Regions from separate parts of the Neobacillus sp. NRS-1170 genome, predicted to be linked through region 2. Evidence: predicted binding sites of a transcription regulator. Region 2 holds the regulator's gene; the other holds the start of a gene.

Region 1 (7,788 bases), on a different contig from region 2:
AGCCGTCACCATTGAGGGTGAAAAGGAAGATTTCTATCTTGTTAGGAAGACCAATGGGATTAGTGGTTATATCAAAAAAGAGTATGTCCAGAAGGAGAAAGCTGAAAGAATCACGATAGACCTAGAAAGTAAGACCTTTCAGCTTCCTAAATTAAATGGGCCGATTCAATTAACATGGGAAGCTGTTTATAAGAAAAATCCTGATTCAACAAAAATTCCTGAAATGGCAGGCGTGAATGTAGTATCACCAACTTGGTTCTCTCTTGCCGGAAGTGATGGAACGATAAAAAATCTTGCTTCTCTTGACTATAGCAAATGGGCGCATGGAAAAGGTTATCAAGTTTGGGGAGTGTTTTCTAATGCCTTTGATCCCAAGCTCACAAACGAAGCATTTAAAAACTATGAAACAAGGCAAAATATCATTCGCCAATTGCTGCAATATAGCCTGATGTATCAATTACAGGGGCTTAATTTTGATATTGAAAATGTAAATCCAGAGGATGGTCCGCTCGTGACACAGTTTATGAGGGAAGCAGCACCATACTTGCATGAAGCTGGATTGGTCGTTTCTATGGATATCACCTTTTCTGCAGGTGAAAATAACAACTGGTCATCCTTCTATGAAAGAACGAAACTCGCCCAAATTGCTGATTATTTAATCGTGATGGCCTATGATGAACATACCGATTCATCCTTAAGTGCTGGAAGTGTGGCAAGCCTTCCATGGGTCGAAAGCAATTTGGAGAAACTGCTGACAGAAGTTCCAAATGAAAAGTTAGTCCTGGGTGTTCCCTTGTATGCGAGACTTTGGAAGGAACAAACGAAGCTAGACGGAACGATGGAACTTAGTGCTGAGGCACTAGCAATGGATAAAGTAAAAGCATGGGTTACTGAAAAGGGATTACAGCCCTCGTACGATGAAGAAAGCGGTCAAAATTATGCAGAGTATTATGCAGAAGCTGAAAAAGCCACCTATAAAATTTGGATTGAGGATGGGCAGTCCTTACAAAAGCGAGCAAATTTAGCGATTAAATACAAGCTTGCCGGCATTGGAACCTGGTCAAGATATTTTGGCGATCAAACTGCGTGGACCGCATTAAATCTAAATTCCAACAAAGCGATTACTCAAAAATAAAAGATAAACAAAAACCGGCTTTTGCCGGTTTTTTGTGTAAAGTAAGAACAATTAGAGTCAATTTTATTACAAAAATATGGAGAATTTTCTAACGATTTATTAATCCGTTGAAAGCCATGGATACGCCCAATATAATTTAGATATACAACCATATATAACGAAGAATTTCCGGCCAGATCGAACAAAAAATGGTCGGTTTATCTTTATATTCCAATAATATATTTAAGGGAGTGAGGGTGATGAACATGCAAATGGATAATGATTTAAGTTACCATGCATTGTTAGAAAAATATGAAGAAACCATTAAATTAAATCGATATTTAGAGAAACGGATTGATGAGATTGCCGCAGAAAACAAACATAAAGAAAATCTGTTAATTCAGCAATCGCGCCTTGCTGCAATGGGGGAAATGTTAGCTAGCATTGGTCACCAATGGCGGCTGCCTTTAAACAGTTTAACCCTCTTAATCCATGATTTAAAGGATGCCCTGGTATATGGGGAAATTAACGACAAATACTTAGATCGATTCACTAGGGACAGCATGAGTCAGATCACACAGATGTCAGAGACAATTAATGATTTTCGGAAATTTTATAAATTTAACAAAGAAAAAACCACCTTTTCTGTTGGTGATTCCATTGAAGAGGCTTTGTCTATTTTTTCTTTAAGCCTTCAAAACCATGGGATTGTGGTTCAATTTGAATACAGGGGTCAGCAAATGGCATATGGAGTACCCAATGAATACAGCCAGGTGGTGCTTAATATCTTAACAAACGCACGAGACGCCTTTGTACATAAGGAAATTCCTAATCGAAAAATCATCATTAAATTAACGGAAACCGATAACATCATAAAAGCTGAATTCGTCGATAATGCCGGTGGAATAGACCCAGCACAAATCCATAAAGTATTTGAGCCATATTTTACAACGCGCCCGCAAGGCACAGGCCTCGGATTACATATGTCAAAACTGATCATCGAGAAAATGAATGGCTCTATCACGGTAGTAAATACCGGCCATGGTGCCCGATTCAGTTTATTACTGCCAAAGGTATCTGTTTCTGATAACACTCCCTCCGATTAAGTTTTTCCTTTTAGAACAGTTTATTATGTTTTTTTGATAGAAAAAGGTAAACTAAAAGGAAAATATATTTAGGAGTGGATCAGAATGGCGATTGAAAATCCAAGCCGTGATGAAATCAAGGATATATTAAAAAAGGCAAAAAGAATTGCTGTCGTAGGATTAAGTAATAATCCAGAACGTACTTCTTATCAAGTTTCAGCTGCTATGCAGAAAGCTGGCTATGAAATCATTCCCGTCAACCCTACTATCGATGAGGCACTCGGTGTTAAGGCTGAGGCGTCATTGAAGGATGTCGAAGGTCCAGTTGACATTGTAAATGTGTTCCGCCGCTCCGAACAGTTGTTTGATGTAGCGAAGGAATTCGATGGAATGGGTGCCCCAGTTTTTTGGGCCCAGCAGGGGCTTGTCAATGAAGAAGCCTATGAATTCCTAAAGTCTAAAGGTTACACGGTTATTATGGACCGGTGTATTAAAGTTGAGCATGCACTAACAAAATACTAAATTTTTACCAAAAAGCTGCTGATAAAATATGCGGCTTTTTACTTTTTTTTGACCAAATATGCACCAAAATCAGATGACAAAAATATGTAGTTTTAAAATACTTATTTGCCAAATCGAAATAAATCGCTAAAATAAAGCATAGACGCCGCATGAACTTGTGGTAAAATTATGTAGCAAACACTCGTTCTAATTATTATTTTTCATATAGAATGAATTCACTTTTTATTATTTGTTTCTTTTTGTAGGGTATGAAAGGGGTATTTTAGTGGCAAGAAATCAGCAAGCATTTGATTATAATGATGACGCCATACAGGTACTGGAAGGTTTAGAAGCCGTTAGAAAGCGTCCAGGAATGTACATTGGAAGCACCGATTCACGCGGACTTCACCATCTCGTCTACGAGATCGTGGACAATTCAGTCGATGAAGCGCTTGGCGGATTTGGTGATCACATCATTGTAAAAATACACAAAGACAATTCAATAAGCGTAATTGATAAAGGTCGCGGTATGCCTACCGGGATGCATAAAATGGGGAAACCGACTCCAGAGGTCATCTTAACTGTTCTCCATGCAGGGGGAAAATTTGGCCAGGGCGGTTATAAGACTAGCGGCGGTTTGCACGGTGTTGGTGCATCAGTCGTCAACGCATTATCGGAGTGGTTAACCGTAACTATAAAGAGAGACGGTTTTGTCTATGAACAACAATTCGAACATGGCGGGAAGCCAATCACAACACTCGAAAAAATCGGTAAAACCAATCAAACGGGAACTACGATTCATTTTAAGCCGGATCCAACGATTTTTTCGACGACAACCTATAATTTTGAAACTTTATGTGAGAGGTTAAGAGAATCAGCGTTCTTGTTGAAGGGACTCAAAATTGAAATCCTTGATGAACGTAATAATCTACATGAAGTATTTCACTACGTTAATGGAATCGAAGCCTTTGTTGAGTATTTAAATGAAGAAAAGGATGTTCTTCATCCTGTCGCCAGCTTTGATGGCACACAAAATGGCATAGAAGTTGAATTTGCCTTCCAATTTAACGACGGCTACTCGGAAAATGTTTTATCTTTCGTCAATAATGTCCGCACGAAGGATGGCGGGACACATGAAGCAGGTGCTAAAACTGCGATGACAAGGGTGTTCAACGATTATGCCCGTAAGGTGGGATTGTTGAAAGAAAAGGATAAAAACCTGGACGGTTCCGATATTCGTGAAGGATTATCTGCCATTGTCTCAGTTAGGATTCCTGAAGAACTGCTCCAATTTGAGGGGCAAACAAAAGGGAAATTGGGTACGAGCGAAGCCCGGTCTGCAGTAGATGCGGTTGTTTCGGAGCAGCTTTCCTACCTGTTAGAGGAAAATCCAGATATAAGCTCTCTCCTTGTCAAAAAAGCGATTAAAGCCTATCAAGCACGTGAAGCAGCGAGAAAGGCCCGCGAGGATGCAAGAAGCGGCAAAAAGCGGAAGCGTTCAGAAGCCGTATTATCTGGTAAATTGACACCAGCTCAGTCACGCAACCCGCAAAAAAATGAGCTTTATCTTGTAGAGGGTGACTCAGCAGGCGGATCTGCCAAACAAGGCCGTGACCGTCGTTTTCAAGCAGTACTCCCTTTAAGAGGTAAAGTTATTAATACAGAAAAAGCGAAACTGGCGGATATCTTTAAAAACGAAGAAATCAATACCATCATTCATGCAATTGGCGGCGGTGTAGGGTCTGATTTCAATGTGGAAGATATTAATTACGATAAAATTATCATTATGACCGATGCTGATACAGACGGTGCTCATATTCAAGTCCTACTGTTAACATTCTTCTACCGCTATATGAGAGCGCTTGTGGAAGCAGGAAAAGTGTTTATTGCCCTGCCTCCTCTTTATAAGGTGAGTAAAGGAACTGGCAAAAAAGAAATCATCGAGTACGCCTGGAATGAAGATGAATTGCAGGATGCCATGAAAAAGGTTGGCAGAGGCTATATGATACAGCGCTATAAGGGGCTTGGTGAGATGAATGCAGACCAGCTATGGGAAACGACGATGGATCCAGAAACACGTACCCTTATTCGCGTTAAAATTGACGATGCTGCCAGAGCAGAACGCAGGGTTACCACTCTTATGGGTGATAAAGTAGAACCCCGCCGCAAATGGATAGAAAGTAATGTGGCATTTGGAATGGAAGAAGATGAATCTATTTTAGAAAATGAAAATATCACAGTTGTTGAGGAGGGTGCTGAAGGATGAGTGCAAACGAAAAATTCCGCGACTTACCTCTTGAGGATGTACTAGGCGATCGTTTCGGAAGATATAGTAAGTATATTATTCAGGAACGTGCCCTCCCGGATGCTAGAGACGGTTTAAAACCCGTACAGCGAAGGATTTTATACGCGATGCATGTTGAAGGAAACACCCATGAAAAAGGCTTCCGTAAATCAGCAAAAACCGTTGGTAACGTAATCGGTAATTACCACCCTCACGGTGATACCTCCGTTTATGATGCGATGGTACGTATGAGTCAGGATTGGAAGGTCAGAAATGTTCTTGTCCAAATGCATGGAAACAACGGAAGCGTCGACGGTGACCCGCCTGCTGCGATGCGTTACACTGAAGCCCGTCTATCGGCAATTGCCTCTGAGTTATTACGTGATATCGATAAGCAAACGGTAGATTTTATTCCAAACTTCGATGATACGTCAAAGGAACCAACTGTTTTACCAGCGATGTTCCCGAACCTTCTTGTTAACGGGTCAACCGGGATTTCTGCTGGTTATGCAACGGATATTCCTCCACACCATCTGGGTGAGGTCATTGATGGGGTCATCATGAGAATGGATAAACCGGATGCTTCTGTTGATGAACTTATGACGATTGTTAAAGGTCCAGATTTCCCTACAGGCGGCATTATCCAAGGGATAAATGGAATTAAAAAAGCCTATGAAACTGGTAAAGGCAAAATTATCGTCCGCAGCAAAGCAGAAATTGAAGAGGTACGCGGCGGAAAACAGCAAATCGTGATCACTGAAATTCCTTATGAAGTGAATAAAGCAAATCTCGTCAAAAAAATGGATGAATTTCGTCTGGACCGGAAAGTGGAAGGAATATCAGAGGTCCGTGATGAAACAGACCGAACTGGCCTTAGAATTGTCATTGAGTTAAAAAAAGATGTAGATGCTGAAGGTGTCTTAAACTACTTATATAAAAATAGTGATCTTCAAGTGACATATAATTTTAATATGGTAGCTATTCATAATAAGCGTCCAAAATTAATGGGTCTTCGAGAATTATTAGATGCTTATATCGAACATCAAAAGGAAGTTGTGACAAGAAGAACACAATTCGACCTTAATAAAGCCAAGGAACGCCAGCATATTGTCGAAGGCTTAATGAAAGCATTATCGATTCTTGATGAAGTAATTGCGACCATCCGAGCATCGAAGGATAAACGGGATGCAAAAGACAATTTAATCGCCAAGTACGGCTTTACCGAGCTGCAGGCTGAGGCAATTGTTTCTTTACAGCTTTATCGCTTAACCAACACGGACATTACCGCGCTAAGAAATGAAGCGGAAGAATTAGCGAAAAAAATCGAAGAGCTTACGAGCATCCTTGAGAGTGAGAAAAAACTCCATTCTGTTATCAAAAAAGAATTAAAAGATGTGAAAAAGCGCTTTGCCGATGAACGTCGTTCAAAAATTGAAGCAGAAATTGAAGAGCTTAAAATCAATCTCGAAGTGACGGTGGCCAGTGAAGATGTAATCGTGACTGTTACGAAAGATGGTTATGTGAAGCGGACAAGCCAGCGCTCCTATGCAGCATCAGGCGGGCAGGACTTTGCGATGAAAGAAACCGATCGTCTGCTGGCACAGCTGGATATGAATACGAAGGATGTCCTGCTCCTATTCACGAACAAGGGAAATTATTTATTCAGCCCAGTTCATGAGCTTCCTGATATCCGCTGGAAGGACCTTGGCCAGCATGTGGCCAATATTATTCCAATTGATCGTGACGAAGAAATCATTCAGGCGATCCCTGTAAAGGATTTTGAAGCAGATGCCTTCTTAGTATTTGTGACAAAGAATGGAATGGTAAAGAAAACCGAGCTAAAAGCCTATAAAGCGCAGCGTTACTCAAAACCGCTTGTTGGCGTGAATCTGAAGGATAATGACCAAGTAGTGGATGTCCATTTAACTGACGGGGCCAAGGAAATTTTCATCATAACCCATAATGGTTATGCCCTTTGGTTTGATGAGGAAGAAATCAGTATTGTTGGTCAGCGTGCAGCAGGAGTAAAAGGCATTAACCTTAAGGATGGCGACTTTGTTGTTGGCGGTAAAATCATTAGCACTGACAGTAGTGAATCTGTTGTTGTCGCAACACAACGCGGTTCTGTGAAACGAATGAAATTGAAAGAATTCGATAAAGCGACTCGTGCTAAACGCGGCGTGGTAATCCTAAGGGAGCTTAAATCCAATCCGCATCGGATTATGGGATTTGTCGTAGCAAATGACCTGGATGAAATTTATATTCAGACGGAAAAAGGATATATTGAAACCTTAAAAACGGCTGATATAAAGTTTAGTGATCGCTACTCGAACGGTTCGTTTATCCTTGACGAAGGTGAAAACGGAAAAGTGGAAACCGTTTGGAAAGAGGAAAAACCAGAAACTTCAAATGAATAATTGTAAGGAAAGACTCTCTTTTAAAAAGGGAGTCTTTTTTACATGAACGCCCTTAGGAATTCTAATCAAAATTTAATCCAAAAATTAATTTTTAAAATTGACGATGACTTTGTGGAGGAATATAATTAGGCTACCTAATTATTAGGTATATAAATTAAAATAGAGGTGTGTTTATGGGAGACCGTGAAAATCCCACTGTACAAAAACTACTTAAATCATTTATTCAATTCAGGAAGACAGGATGGCATGATAAAAAAATAAACGGATATAATCCGAGCGAGTACAAGGTACTTGCTGTTATTTATGAAGGGGCGAATAAGAAAGAAACAGAAATGAAGGTTACTGAAATTAGTCAAATATTAGAGGTAACCCCACCGACCGTAACCC
Region 2 (7,788 bases):
TTACAGCGGTTACTAACCCAACTGTAAACTCTTATAAGCGTCTAGTTCCTGGCTATGAAGCACCATGTTATGTAGCATGGTCTGCAAGAAACCGTTCACCACTAATCCGTATCCCTGCATCTCGCGGACTAAGCACTCGTGTTGAAGTACGTAGCGTAGACCCAGCTGCTAACCCATACCTTGCTATGGCTGTTCTATTAAAAGCAGGTCTTGACGGAATTAAAAATAACTTAACTCCTCCAGCACCAGTAGACCGCAACATTTATGTAATGAGCAGGGAAGAAAGACTAGAAGAAGGCATCATCGATCTGCCTGCAACTCTAGCTCAAGCTTTAGACCAATTAAAATCAGACGAAGTGATTGTAGCTGGTCTTGGCGAGCACATCTTAGAACACTTTGTAGAAGCAAAAGAGATCGAATGGGATATGTTCCGTACCGTCGTTCACCAATGGGAACGCGATCAGTATATGTCAATGTATTAAGATTGGAAAGTCTTGCCGCTTTTATAGCGTCAAGACTTTTTTATTTGATGAAAAAGATAACTTCGTTCGGGAAGTGAGTTTCATTTACTGTGGAAGCACAGATTCTTGGATTTTGGTCAATGAACAGCCATTTCATTTACCCTGGAAGCTCTATTTCATTCACTTTGGGCAATGAAAGGCTCTTTCATTTATCGAAGAGACACATTTTCATGTAAGTCGGTCAATGAACTACTAAATCATTTACCCTCGATGCATTTTTTCCCGCATTGTGGTCAATCAACCGTCGAAACAAAAAAACAAGATCATTCCTTAAACAAAAAAACAAGATCATTCCTTAAACAAAAAAACAGCATCCATAATCCAGATGCTGGTTTGTACCAAATTTTATTTCTCATCACTGTTCTGTTTGATCAATTTAAAACCCGAGAGTGCTGCATCACCAGCAATCCCGGCAACTAGCGAAAAAATAATATTCTCAACATAGGAATTTGGAGCTGTATACAAAACAAGAAGAAGGGCTGCAACTGCACCTAGAAGCATTTCTTCTAGAAAACCGAGATAAAGGAACTTTTTTGTTTTCCGAGGCATAATAATTTTGCCATGCTTACGAACATGTCCAATAATCCCAACCGTCCCACCAATCACTAACGAGAAAATAATGTCAATGAACACTTCTTTCTCACTCTCCTTAAGCCTGAATTTTTTGGACCTAAGGTAAATCTTGGTGTATTACCATTATACTAAACTTGGAAACTCTTGAGCATGGGAAAAAATACTGAATTTTCCAAATACAAGAATCATTTAAATTATTTATCAAAAATTTTCCCAATATCAGTATTGATAAAACAAGAGCCGGCAAATGAAAGCCGACTCTTTATTAATGAATATGTCTATATACTCCGATAACTTTTCCAAGAATAGAAACATTTCGTAAAATGATAGGATCCATGGTTGAATTTTCTGGCTGCAAACGGATGAAATCTTTTTCTTTAAAAAATCTCTTACACGTTGCTTCATCATCTTCTGTCATCGCGACAACAATATCCCCATTATTCGCTGTTTGCTGCTGTTTTACGATTACATAGTCCCCATCAAGAATTCCAGCCTCTATCATACTTTCACCCATGATTTCTAGCATAAATACGTGTTCATCAGCAGGCGCAAGCCTTTCAGGAAGTGGAAAATATTCTTCTACGTTTTCAATAGCAGTAATAGGTAATCCCGCTGTTACCTTACCAACCACTGGAACATTGACAACATTGTTTCTTGGGATATGAGCAAGTTCATCTACTTCCAAAATTTCGATTGCTCTTGGTTTTGTTGGATCCCGTCTAATAAGACCTTTACTTTCTAATCTAGCTAAATGGCCATGTACAGTGGAGCTGGATGCAAGTCCAACCGCTTCGCCAATTTCGCGTACGGATGGAGGATAGCCCTTGCTCTTAACCTCACCTTTTATGAAATCCAGGATATCCTGCTGCCGTTTTGATATTTTTACCATGATAAAATGCACCTCGCCTGGTTAATGTTGTCTTAATTATATCATGTTCGCTCATTTTATACAAACATAAGTTCGAATAAGTGGTTGACAACAAACAAACGTTCGAATTATAATGAAACTATCAAAAGCGAACGTATATTCTATTAAGAGGTGTTTATCATGAAAAAGATTTGGAACCAATACTCATTTGTTATTATTCTAATGTTTATAAGCTGTTCATTTGCCTTAATTTTATCTATTCAGTCAAATGCCAATGAAAAAGATAAATTTATAAAAGTAACTGTTTCTGAAGGGGATTCACTCTGGGAGCTATCCAATCAATATGCCGGCCAGCATTCCCTATCCAATAAAGAGTTTGTCAGCTGGGTGAAGAAGCACAATATAAATGTGGGTGATCAAATTTTCCCTGGCGATAAAATCATGATCCCAGTTAGCAATGAAGCTCTAGATACAACACAATTTGCAAGTGCCATTGAGGAATAAATGGTATGAATGCAATCATATACTGCCGGGTTAGCACAAATAAGGAAACGCAGGAAACCTCTTTACAGCGTCAGGAAGAAGAACTAATTCAACTTGCAAAACAGCATCATTTTGAAATTGATTCAATTATTAAAGAACAGGCAAGCGGATATGACTTTGAAAGAGATGGTATCCTTCATGTTTTGGAACGGATAAAGGATAAAAAAGTACAAGCCCTTCTAATTCAAGATGAAACACGTCTTGGAAGGGGAAACGCCAAAATTGCACTCTTGCACTGTATCTTAAAAGAGGGAATTAAACTTTATAGCATTTCTCATAATGGTGAATTACAGCTTTCAGAGTCGGATTCAATGGTATTGAAAATTGTTAGTATGGTGGAAGAGTACCAACGAAAGCTCCATAATGTAAAAATTAAGCGTGGAATGAGACGGGCTGTCGAACAGGGCTATAACCCCCAAAAAAATTTAAAAAACCTTGGAGAAGCTTCAGGCCGAGAAAAAATCGAAGTTCCAGTTGAGGAAATTGTGAGATTAAGAAAGAACAATTTAACCTTCCATGAAATAGCCGCTGTTTTAAGAGGATTTGGGTATAATATTTCCAAAGCGACCGTTCATCGTAGATACCAGGAATATATGGAATCACAAGATGAGTAGACCTTTTGCCTTGTCAGAAGGTCTTTTTTTTAGTAAAATCAGTTGCTACGTACACAGTTTTTTATGAAAGTTGGTGTTTAAATGCTGTCCAAAGAGAAAATGGCAAGAATCAATGAACTTGCGAGGAAAGCGAAAACAACCGGATTAACGGAATTAGAAGCAAAAGAGCAATCTAAACTAAGAAGTGAGTATCTAGCAACTTTTCGTTCCAACATGCTTGAAACATTAACCAATACAAAGTTCGTTGATCCATTAGGAAACGATGTCACACCAGAAAAACTTAAAGATAGAAAGAAAAATAATCTTCATTAATTCAAGGAATACTATTTTTTGTATTCCTTTTTTATATGCACAAACCATCGTTGTGTCAAAATGAGAAACGAAACGAAAATTAATTTCAATTATTAAGTTTATTGGTTGAATTAATTTCGGTAGCAATATAATATTAAGAATGTATCTAGTATTCAAGTGATGAAGAAAGGATGTAATTCATGTTTAATACTATTGATGATTTATCCGTTACTTCCATTCGTACTCTTTCCATAGATGCGATTGAGAAAGCAAATTCAGGTCATCCGGGAATGCCGATGGGTGCTGCACCTATGACCTATACATTGTGGACTCGCTTCATGAACCATAATCCGAAGAATCCACATTGGTTTAACCGCGATCGTTTTGTATTATCTGCAGGCCACGGTTCTGCGTTGTTATACAGCATGCTTCATTTATCTGGTTACAACTTATCTATGGAAGATTTAAAGCAATTCCGTCAATGGGGAAGTAAAACTCCTGGACACCCAGAATACGGCCACACTGAAGGTGTTGAAGCAACCACTGGACCGCTTGGTCAAGGTATTGCAATGGCAGTCGGAATGGCAATGGCAGAACGTCACGTAGCAAGCGTTTATAATAAAGATAATTTTGAACTTGTGAACCATTTTACATACAGCATCTGTGGTGACGGAGATTTAATGGAAGGTGTTTCTGCTGAAGCTGCTTCCCTTGCAGGTCACTTGAAATTAGGACGCTTAGTTGTACTTTATGATTCAAATGATATTTCACTTGATGGAGACTTAGATAAGTCCTTCTCAGAAAGCGTAAAAGAGCGTTTCTTATCATATGGCTGGCAGTATGTCCGTGTAGAAGATGGCAACAATCTTGAAGAAATTGCAAATGCGCTAGAAGAAGCTAGAAGTGACCTTGACCGTCCAACTATGATTGAAGTTAGAACTGTTATCGGTTATGGTTCTCCAAACCGTGCCGGAACATCTGGCGTTCATGGATCACCACTAGGTGCTGACGAGTTAAAATTAACTAAGGAAGCATACAAGTGGACATTCGAAGAAGATTTCCATGTGCCACAGGAAGTATACGATAACTTCCAAAAGCTAATTGTGGAAACAGGTGAGAAAAAGGAAAAAGAATGGAATGACCTTTTCGCACAATATAAGAATGAATATCCAGAATTGGCTAATCAACTTGAGCAAGCATTAAATCAAGAACTTCCTGAAGGCTGGGACAAGGACATTCCAGTATACAGTGAAGGCAAATCCCTTGCAAGCCGAGCTTCCTCTGGTGAAGTTTTAAATGCAATTGCCAAAAACCTGCCTACTTTTATTGGTGGTTCTGCTGACCTTGCGGGTTCCAATAAAACAATGATCAAGGGAACAAAAGATTATATGCCAGGTTCATATGAAGGCCGTAATTTCTGGTTTGGCGTTCGTGAATTTGCCATGGGTGCTGCTATGAATGGTATTGCTCTTCATGGCGGAGTTCAAGTATTTGGTGGAACATTCTTTGTATTCTCTGATTACCTTCGTCCTGCCATTCGTCTTGCGTCATTAATGGGCTTGCCTGTCACATATGTATTTACTCATGACAGTATTGCGGTTGGGGAAGATGGACCAACACACGAGCCAATCGAACAACTTGCTGCTCTTCGTGCTATGCCAGGCTTGTCAATCATTCGTCCTGCAGATGGAAATGAAACTGCTGCAGCTTGGAAGTTGGCTGTTGAATCTAAAAACACTCCAACAGCACTTGTTTTAACACGTCAAGATCTACCGACATTAAAGGGTACAGACACTAACGCATACGAGGGCGTGTCAAAAGGTGCTTATGTAGTTTCTCCTTCAGAAAGAGAAACTCCAGAAGCATTATTACTTGCTACTGGATCTGAAGTAAGCCTTGCGGTTGAAGCGCAAAAAACTTTAGCAGGCGAAGGTGTTCACGTTTCTGTAGTAAGCATGCCATCATGGGATCGTTTTGAAAAGCAATCCCAAGAATATAAGAACTCTGTACTTCCTAAGAATGTCAAGAAACGTCTTGGAATTGAAGTAGGTGCTTCCTTCGGCTGGCACAAATACACTGGTGATGAAGGCGATGTATTAGCTATCGACAAGTTCGGAGCATCCGCACCAGGTGAAAAGATTATGGAAGAATACGGCTTCACAGTAAGCAATGTAGTTGCCCGCGTGAAAGCACTTTTGAATAAATAAAATAGTTTTTTTAGAGGAGGACGGATTATTTCCGTTCTCTTTTTTTGTATTGTGAAGAATTAACAAGGCACGTTGAAGGTGAAAAGTAATCGCAGCGGTAAATGTGAACCTATTTTAGTTGCGCCATTTGTATGAGTAGTATAATTTTTACAAAAACTTGAACATTTTAAAATAAAAAAGGAAATTTCAAAAATATTACCGAATTCATAAATTTAGTAACAATCGACAAAAATAGTGAAAGTTTTTGCCGCCGTAAGACAAATGTTTCGTTTCTGTTTTTTTATAATAGATAAAAGGGTTGACAGCGAAGGAGAGGTTTGTGTGAGAAAATATCAACTATATTTAATAGAAGATGAATTTGCCGCCCATTACTTCGGAAGAGAGAGGCTGTTTTATCAGCTTTTTCAGGAACATCAAAATGCTAACGGTGAGCTTGAATTTATAACAAAAAAACAAATTGACTATATAACCAAAAAAGTGGAGGTATTAAAAATCCACAATCTGATTCAAAAACAGCTGGGGAGAATTAAAGGATTTAAAGCCGATCATGGTGCATACTATATTGAATTAAGTGGAAAACTAAGTACGGCAAAATTAGAAGTTTTTCAAGATTTAATAACAGTTGAGGCGCAAGGAAGCTATGAGGCAGAGACAGCTTATTTCGAAGTGCTTCGAAAATGTGAAGCTTCCTTTTTGGCGATTGATCTTGAGCATCAGCGCTTCGGCTGGCTAAAGCCGATTAAGGAAAGAAAATTAATCTAATTGCAAGAGGATATTGTTTTATGCCGTTTTATTTAGTACACTGTAGTATGGTAGACAACATGAAGGAGGAAGTTTAATGGGTATGTACATTCTAGTTGGTATACTAGCATTAGTCGCTGGTGTAGCACTAGGATTTTTCATTGCTCGCAGATATATGATGAGCTATTTAAAGAAAAATCCACCAATTAATGAGCAAATGCTTAAAATGATGATGATGCAAATGGGTATGAAGCCTTCTCAGAAGAAGATCAACCAAATGATGGCTGCAATGAACAAGCAGCAATCTAAATAAAACCCATTCGTATCAACGGTTTGAACATAATTTATAAGCAAATATAGGACAAGTTTTCGTACAACATTTTGTTGTTGAGTGAATCTTTCATTATAAATTTGTATTATTTTTGCTTAATCTTTCATCAAACTAATCCGAAACCACTTTTTTATTGGAAACTTAACCAATGGAGGGTGGTTTTTTGTGTTATTAGTTGATGTTTTCAAAGAATATATGTACCATGCCCCGAAGATGATAATAAAAGCCCTCCATTACTGAAGGGCTATTAAATAATTAATTAGTTAGCAAAAGAAGTATGTTTTGTTTTCCATTTCTCCATTGCAATAAATAACCAGAAACTATAAATCCCCAAAGTAATTACACACAAAAACCACCATTTAATCCAATTACCGAATAACCCTATTGCTGATCCAGTAAATTGTAATCTTCTCCCATTAATCACAGTATGCCTAGTTTTCCATCCTAAAATCATAGTAATTGCCCAAGGATAGCAGATTCCCAGAGTACAGACAGTTACAAGCCAACCACAAATTGACCATCCTATGTATTGTAGTAATCCCCCATCGAAATAAGACATTCCTTCCGTTTGTGCATCATAGTTTTGATTTGCATTTACCGTTATTTCACTCATGTATTTTTCCTCTTATTTTTTTAGTCTAGGACAATTATACCATTTTTGCGTTTTGATATTTAAAAAGTTTGATAAATAGATAGAAGGCATAGTTATTAATAACAAAAAACACCGGTGGTCGGTGTTTTTGCTGTGGCTATTTTAACGGTTTATATCTTTGGTAGGTATTCGTCTAATTGATAAAAGGTTCCGGTATATCCTTCCTGAGCCATCTCTTTTGAATCCTCAAAGGTTTTAATCTCATCCGCTGTCGGGGAAACGGGAACCACAGTCATTGTTAGGGTTGTTTTTCCTTCATTCTCGGTGAGCGTAATGGTATTTAGGATTTCAATAGGCCAATTTGCGTCAAAAGGTGCACGTACAGTGTTACCTTCTTCATCAGAAAAGAAACTAGTGTAAACAATTTTCTCTGGTGCAATAATTTCACTGTATACAAATTTTACCCACATTACGTTGCCATCAGCAGGTTTCTGGCTGTAGTGAAAG

The links. The regulator LexA, encoded in region 2, represses DNA repair genes until DNA is damaged. The targets are predictions, from matches to a motif close to CGAACATATGTTCG.
Region 1: the regulator LexA is predicted to act here: its motif matches at 2,896-2,909, upstream of parE (DNA topoisomerase IV subunit B).

The regions. Positions count from the first base shown of each region.
Region 1 covers NZ_JBITPF010000056.1:112,864-120,651, reverse strand. Annotated here, with positions in the region: gene ACIFOT_RS23045 (glycosyl hydrolase family 18 protein) at 1-1,135, shown strand, start outside; gene ACIFOT_RS23040 (sensor histidine kinase) at 1,375-2,220, shown strand; gene ACIFOT_RS23035 (CoA-binding protein) at 2,305-2,721, shown strand; gene parE (DNA topoisomerase IV subunit B) at 2,987-4,966, shown strand; gene parC (DNA topoisomerase IV subunit A) at 4,963-7,401, shown strand; gene ACIFOT_RS23020 (MarR family winged helix-turn-helix transcriptional regulator) at 7,575-7,788, shown strand, end outside.
Region 2 covers NZ_JBITPF010000090.1:20,495-28,282, forward strand. Annotated here, with positions in the region: gene glnA (type I glutamate--ammonia ligase) at 1-482, shown strand, start outside; gene ACIFOT_RS29875 (DUF4257 domain-containing protein) at 867-1,154, opposite strand; gene lexA (transcriptional repressor LexA) at 1,360-1,983, opposite strand; gene yneA (cell division suppressor protein YneA) at 2,143-2,466, shown strand; gene ACIFOT_RS29890 (YneB family resolvase-like protein) at 2,472-3,119, shown strand; gene ACIFOT_RS29895 (DUF896 domain-containing protein) at 3,201-3,431, shown strand; gene tkt (transketolase) at 3,611-5,617, shown strand; gene sirA (sporulation inhibitor of replication protein SirA) at 5,939-6,379, shown strand; gene ACIFOT_RS29910 (YneF family protein) at 6,456-6,671, shown strand; gene ACIFOT_RS29915 (DUF898 family protein) at 6,949-7,302, opposite strand; gene ACIFOT_RS29920 (SRPBCC domain-containing protein) at 7,452-7,788, opposite strand, start outside.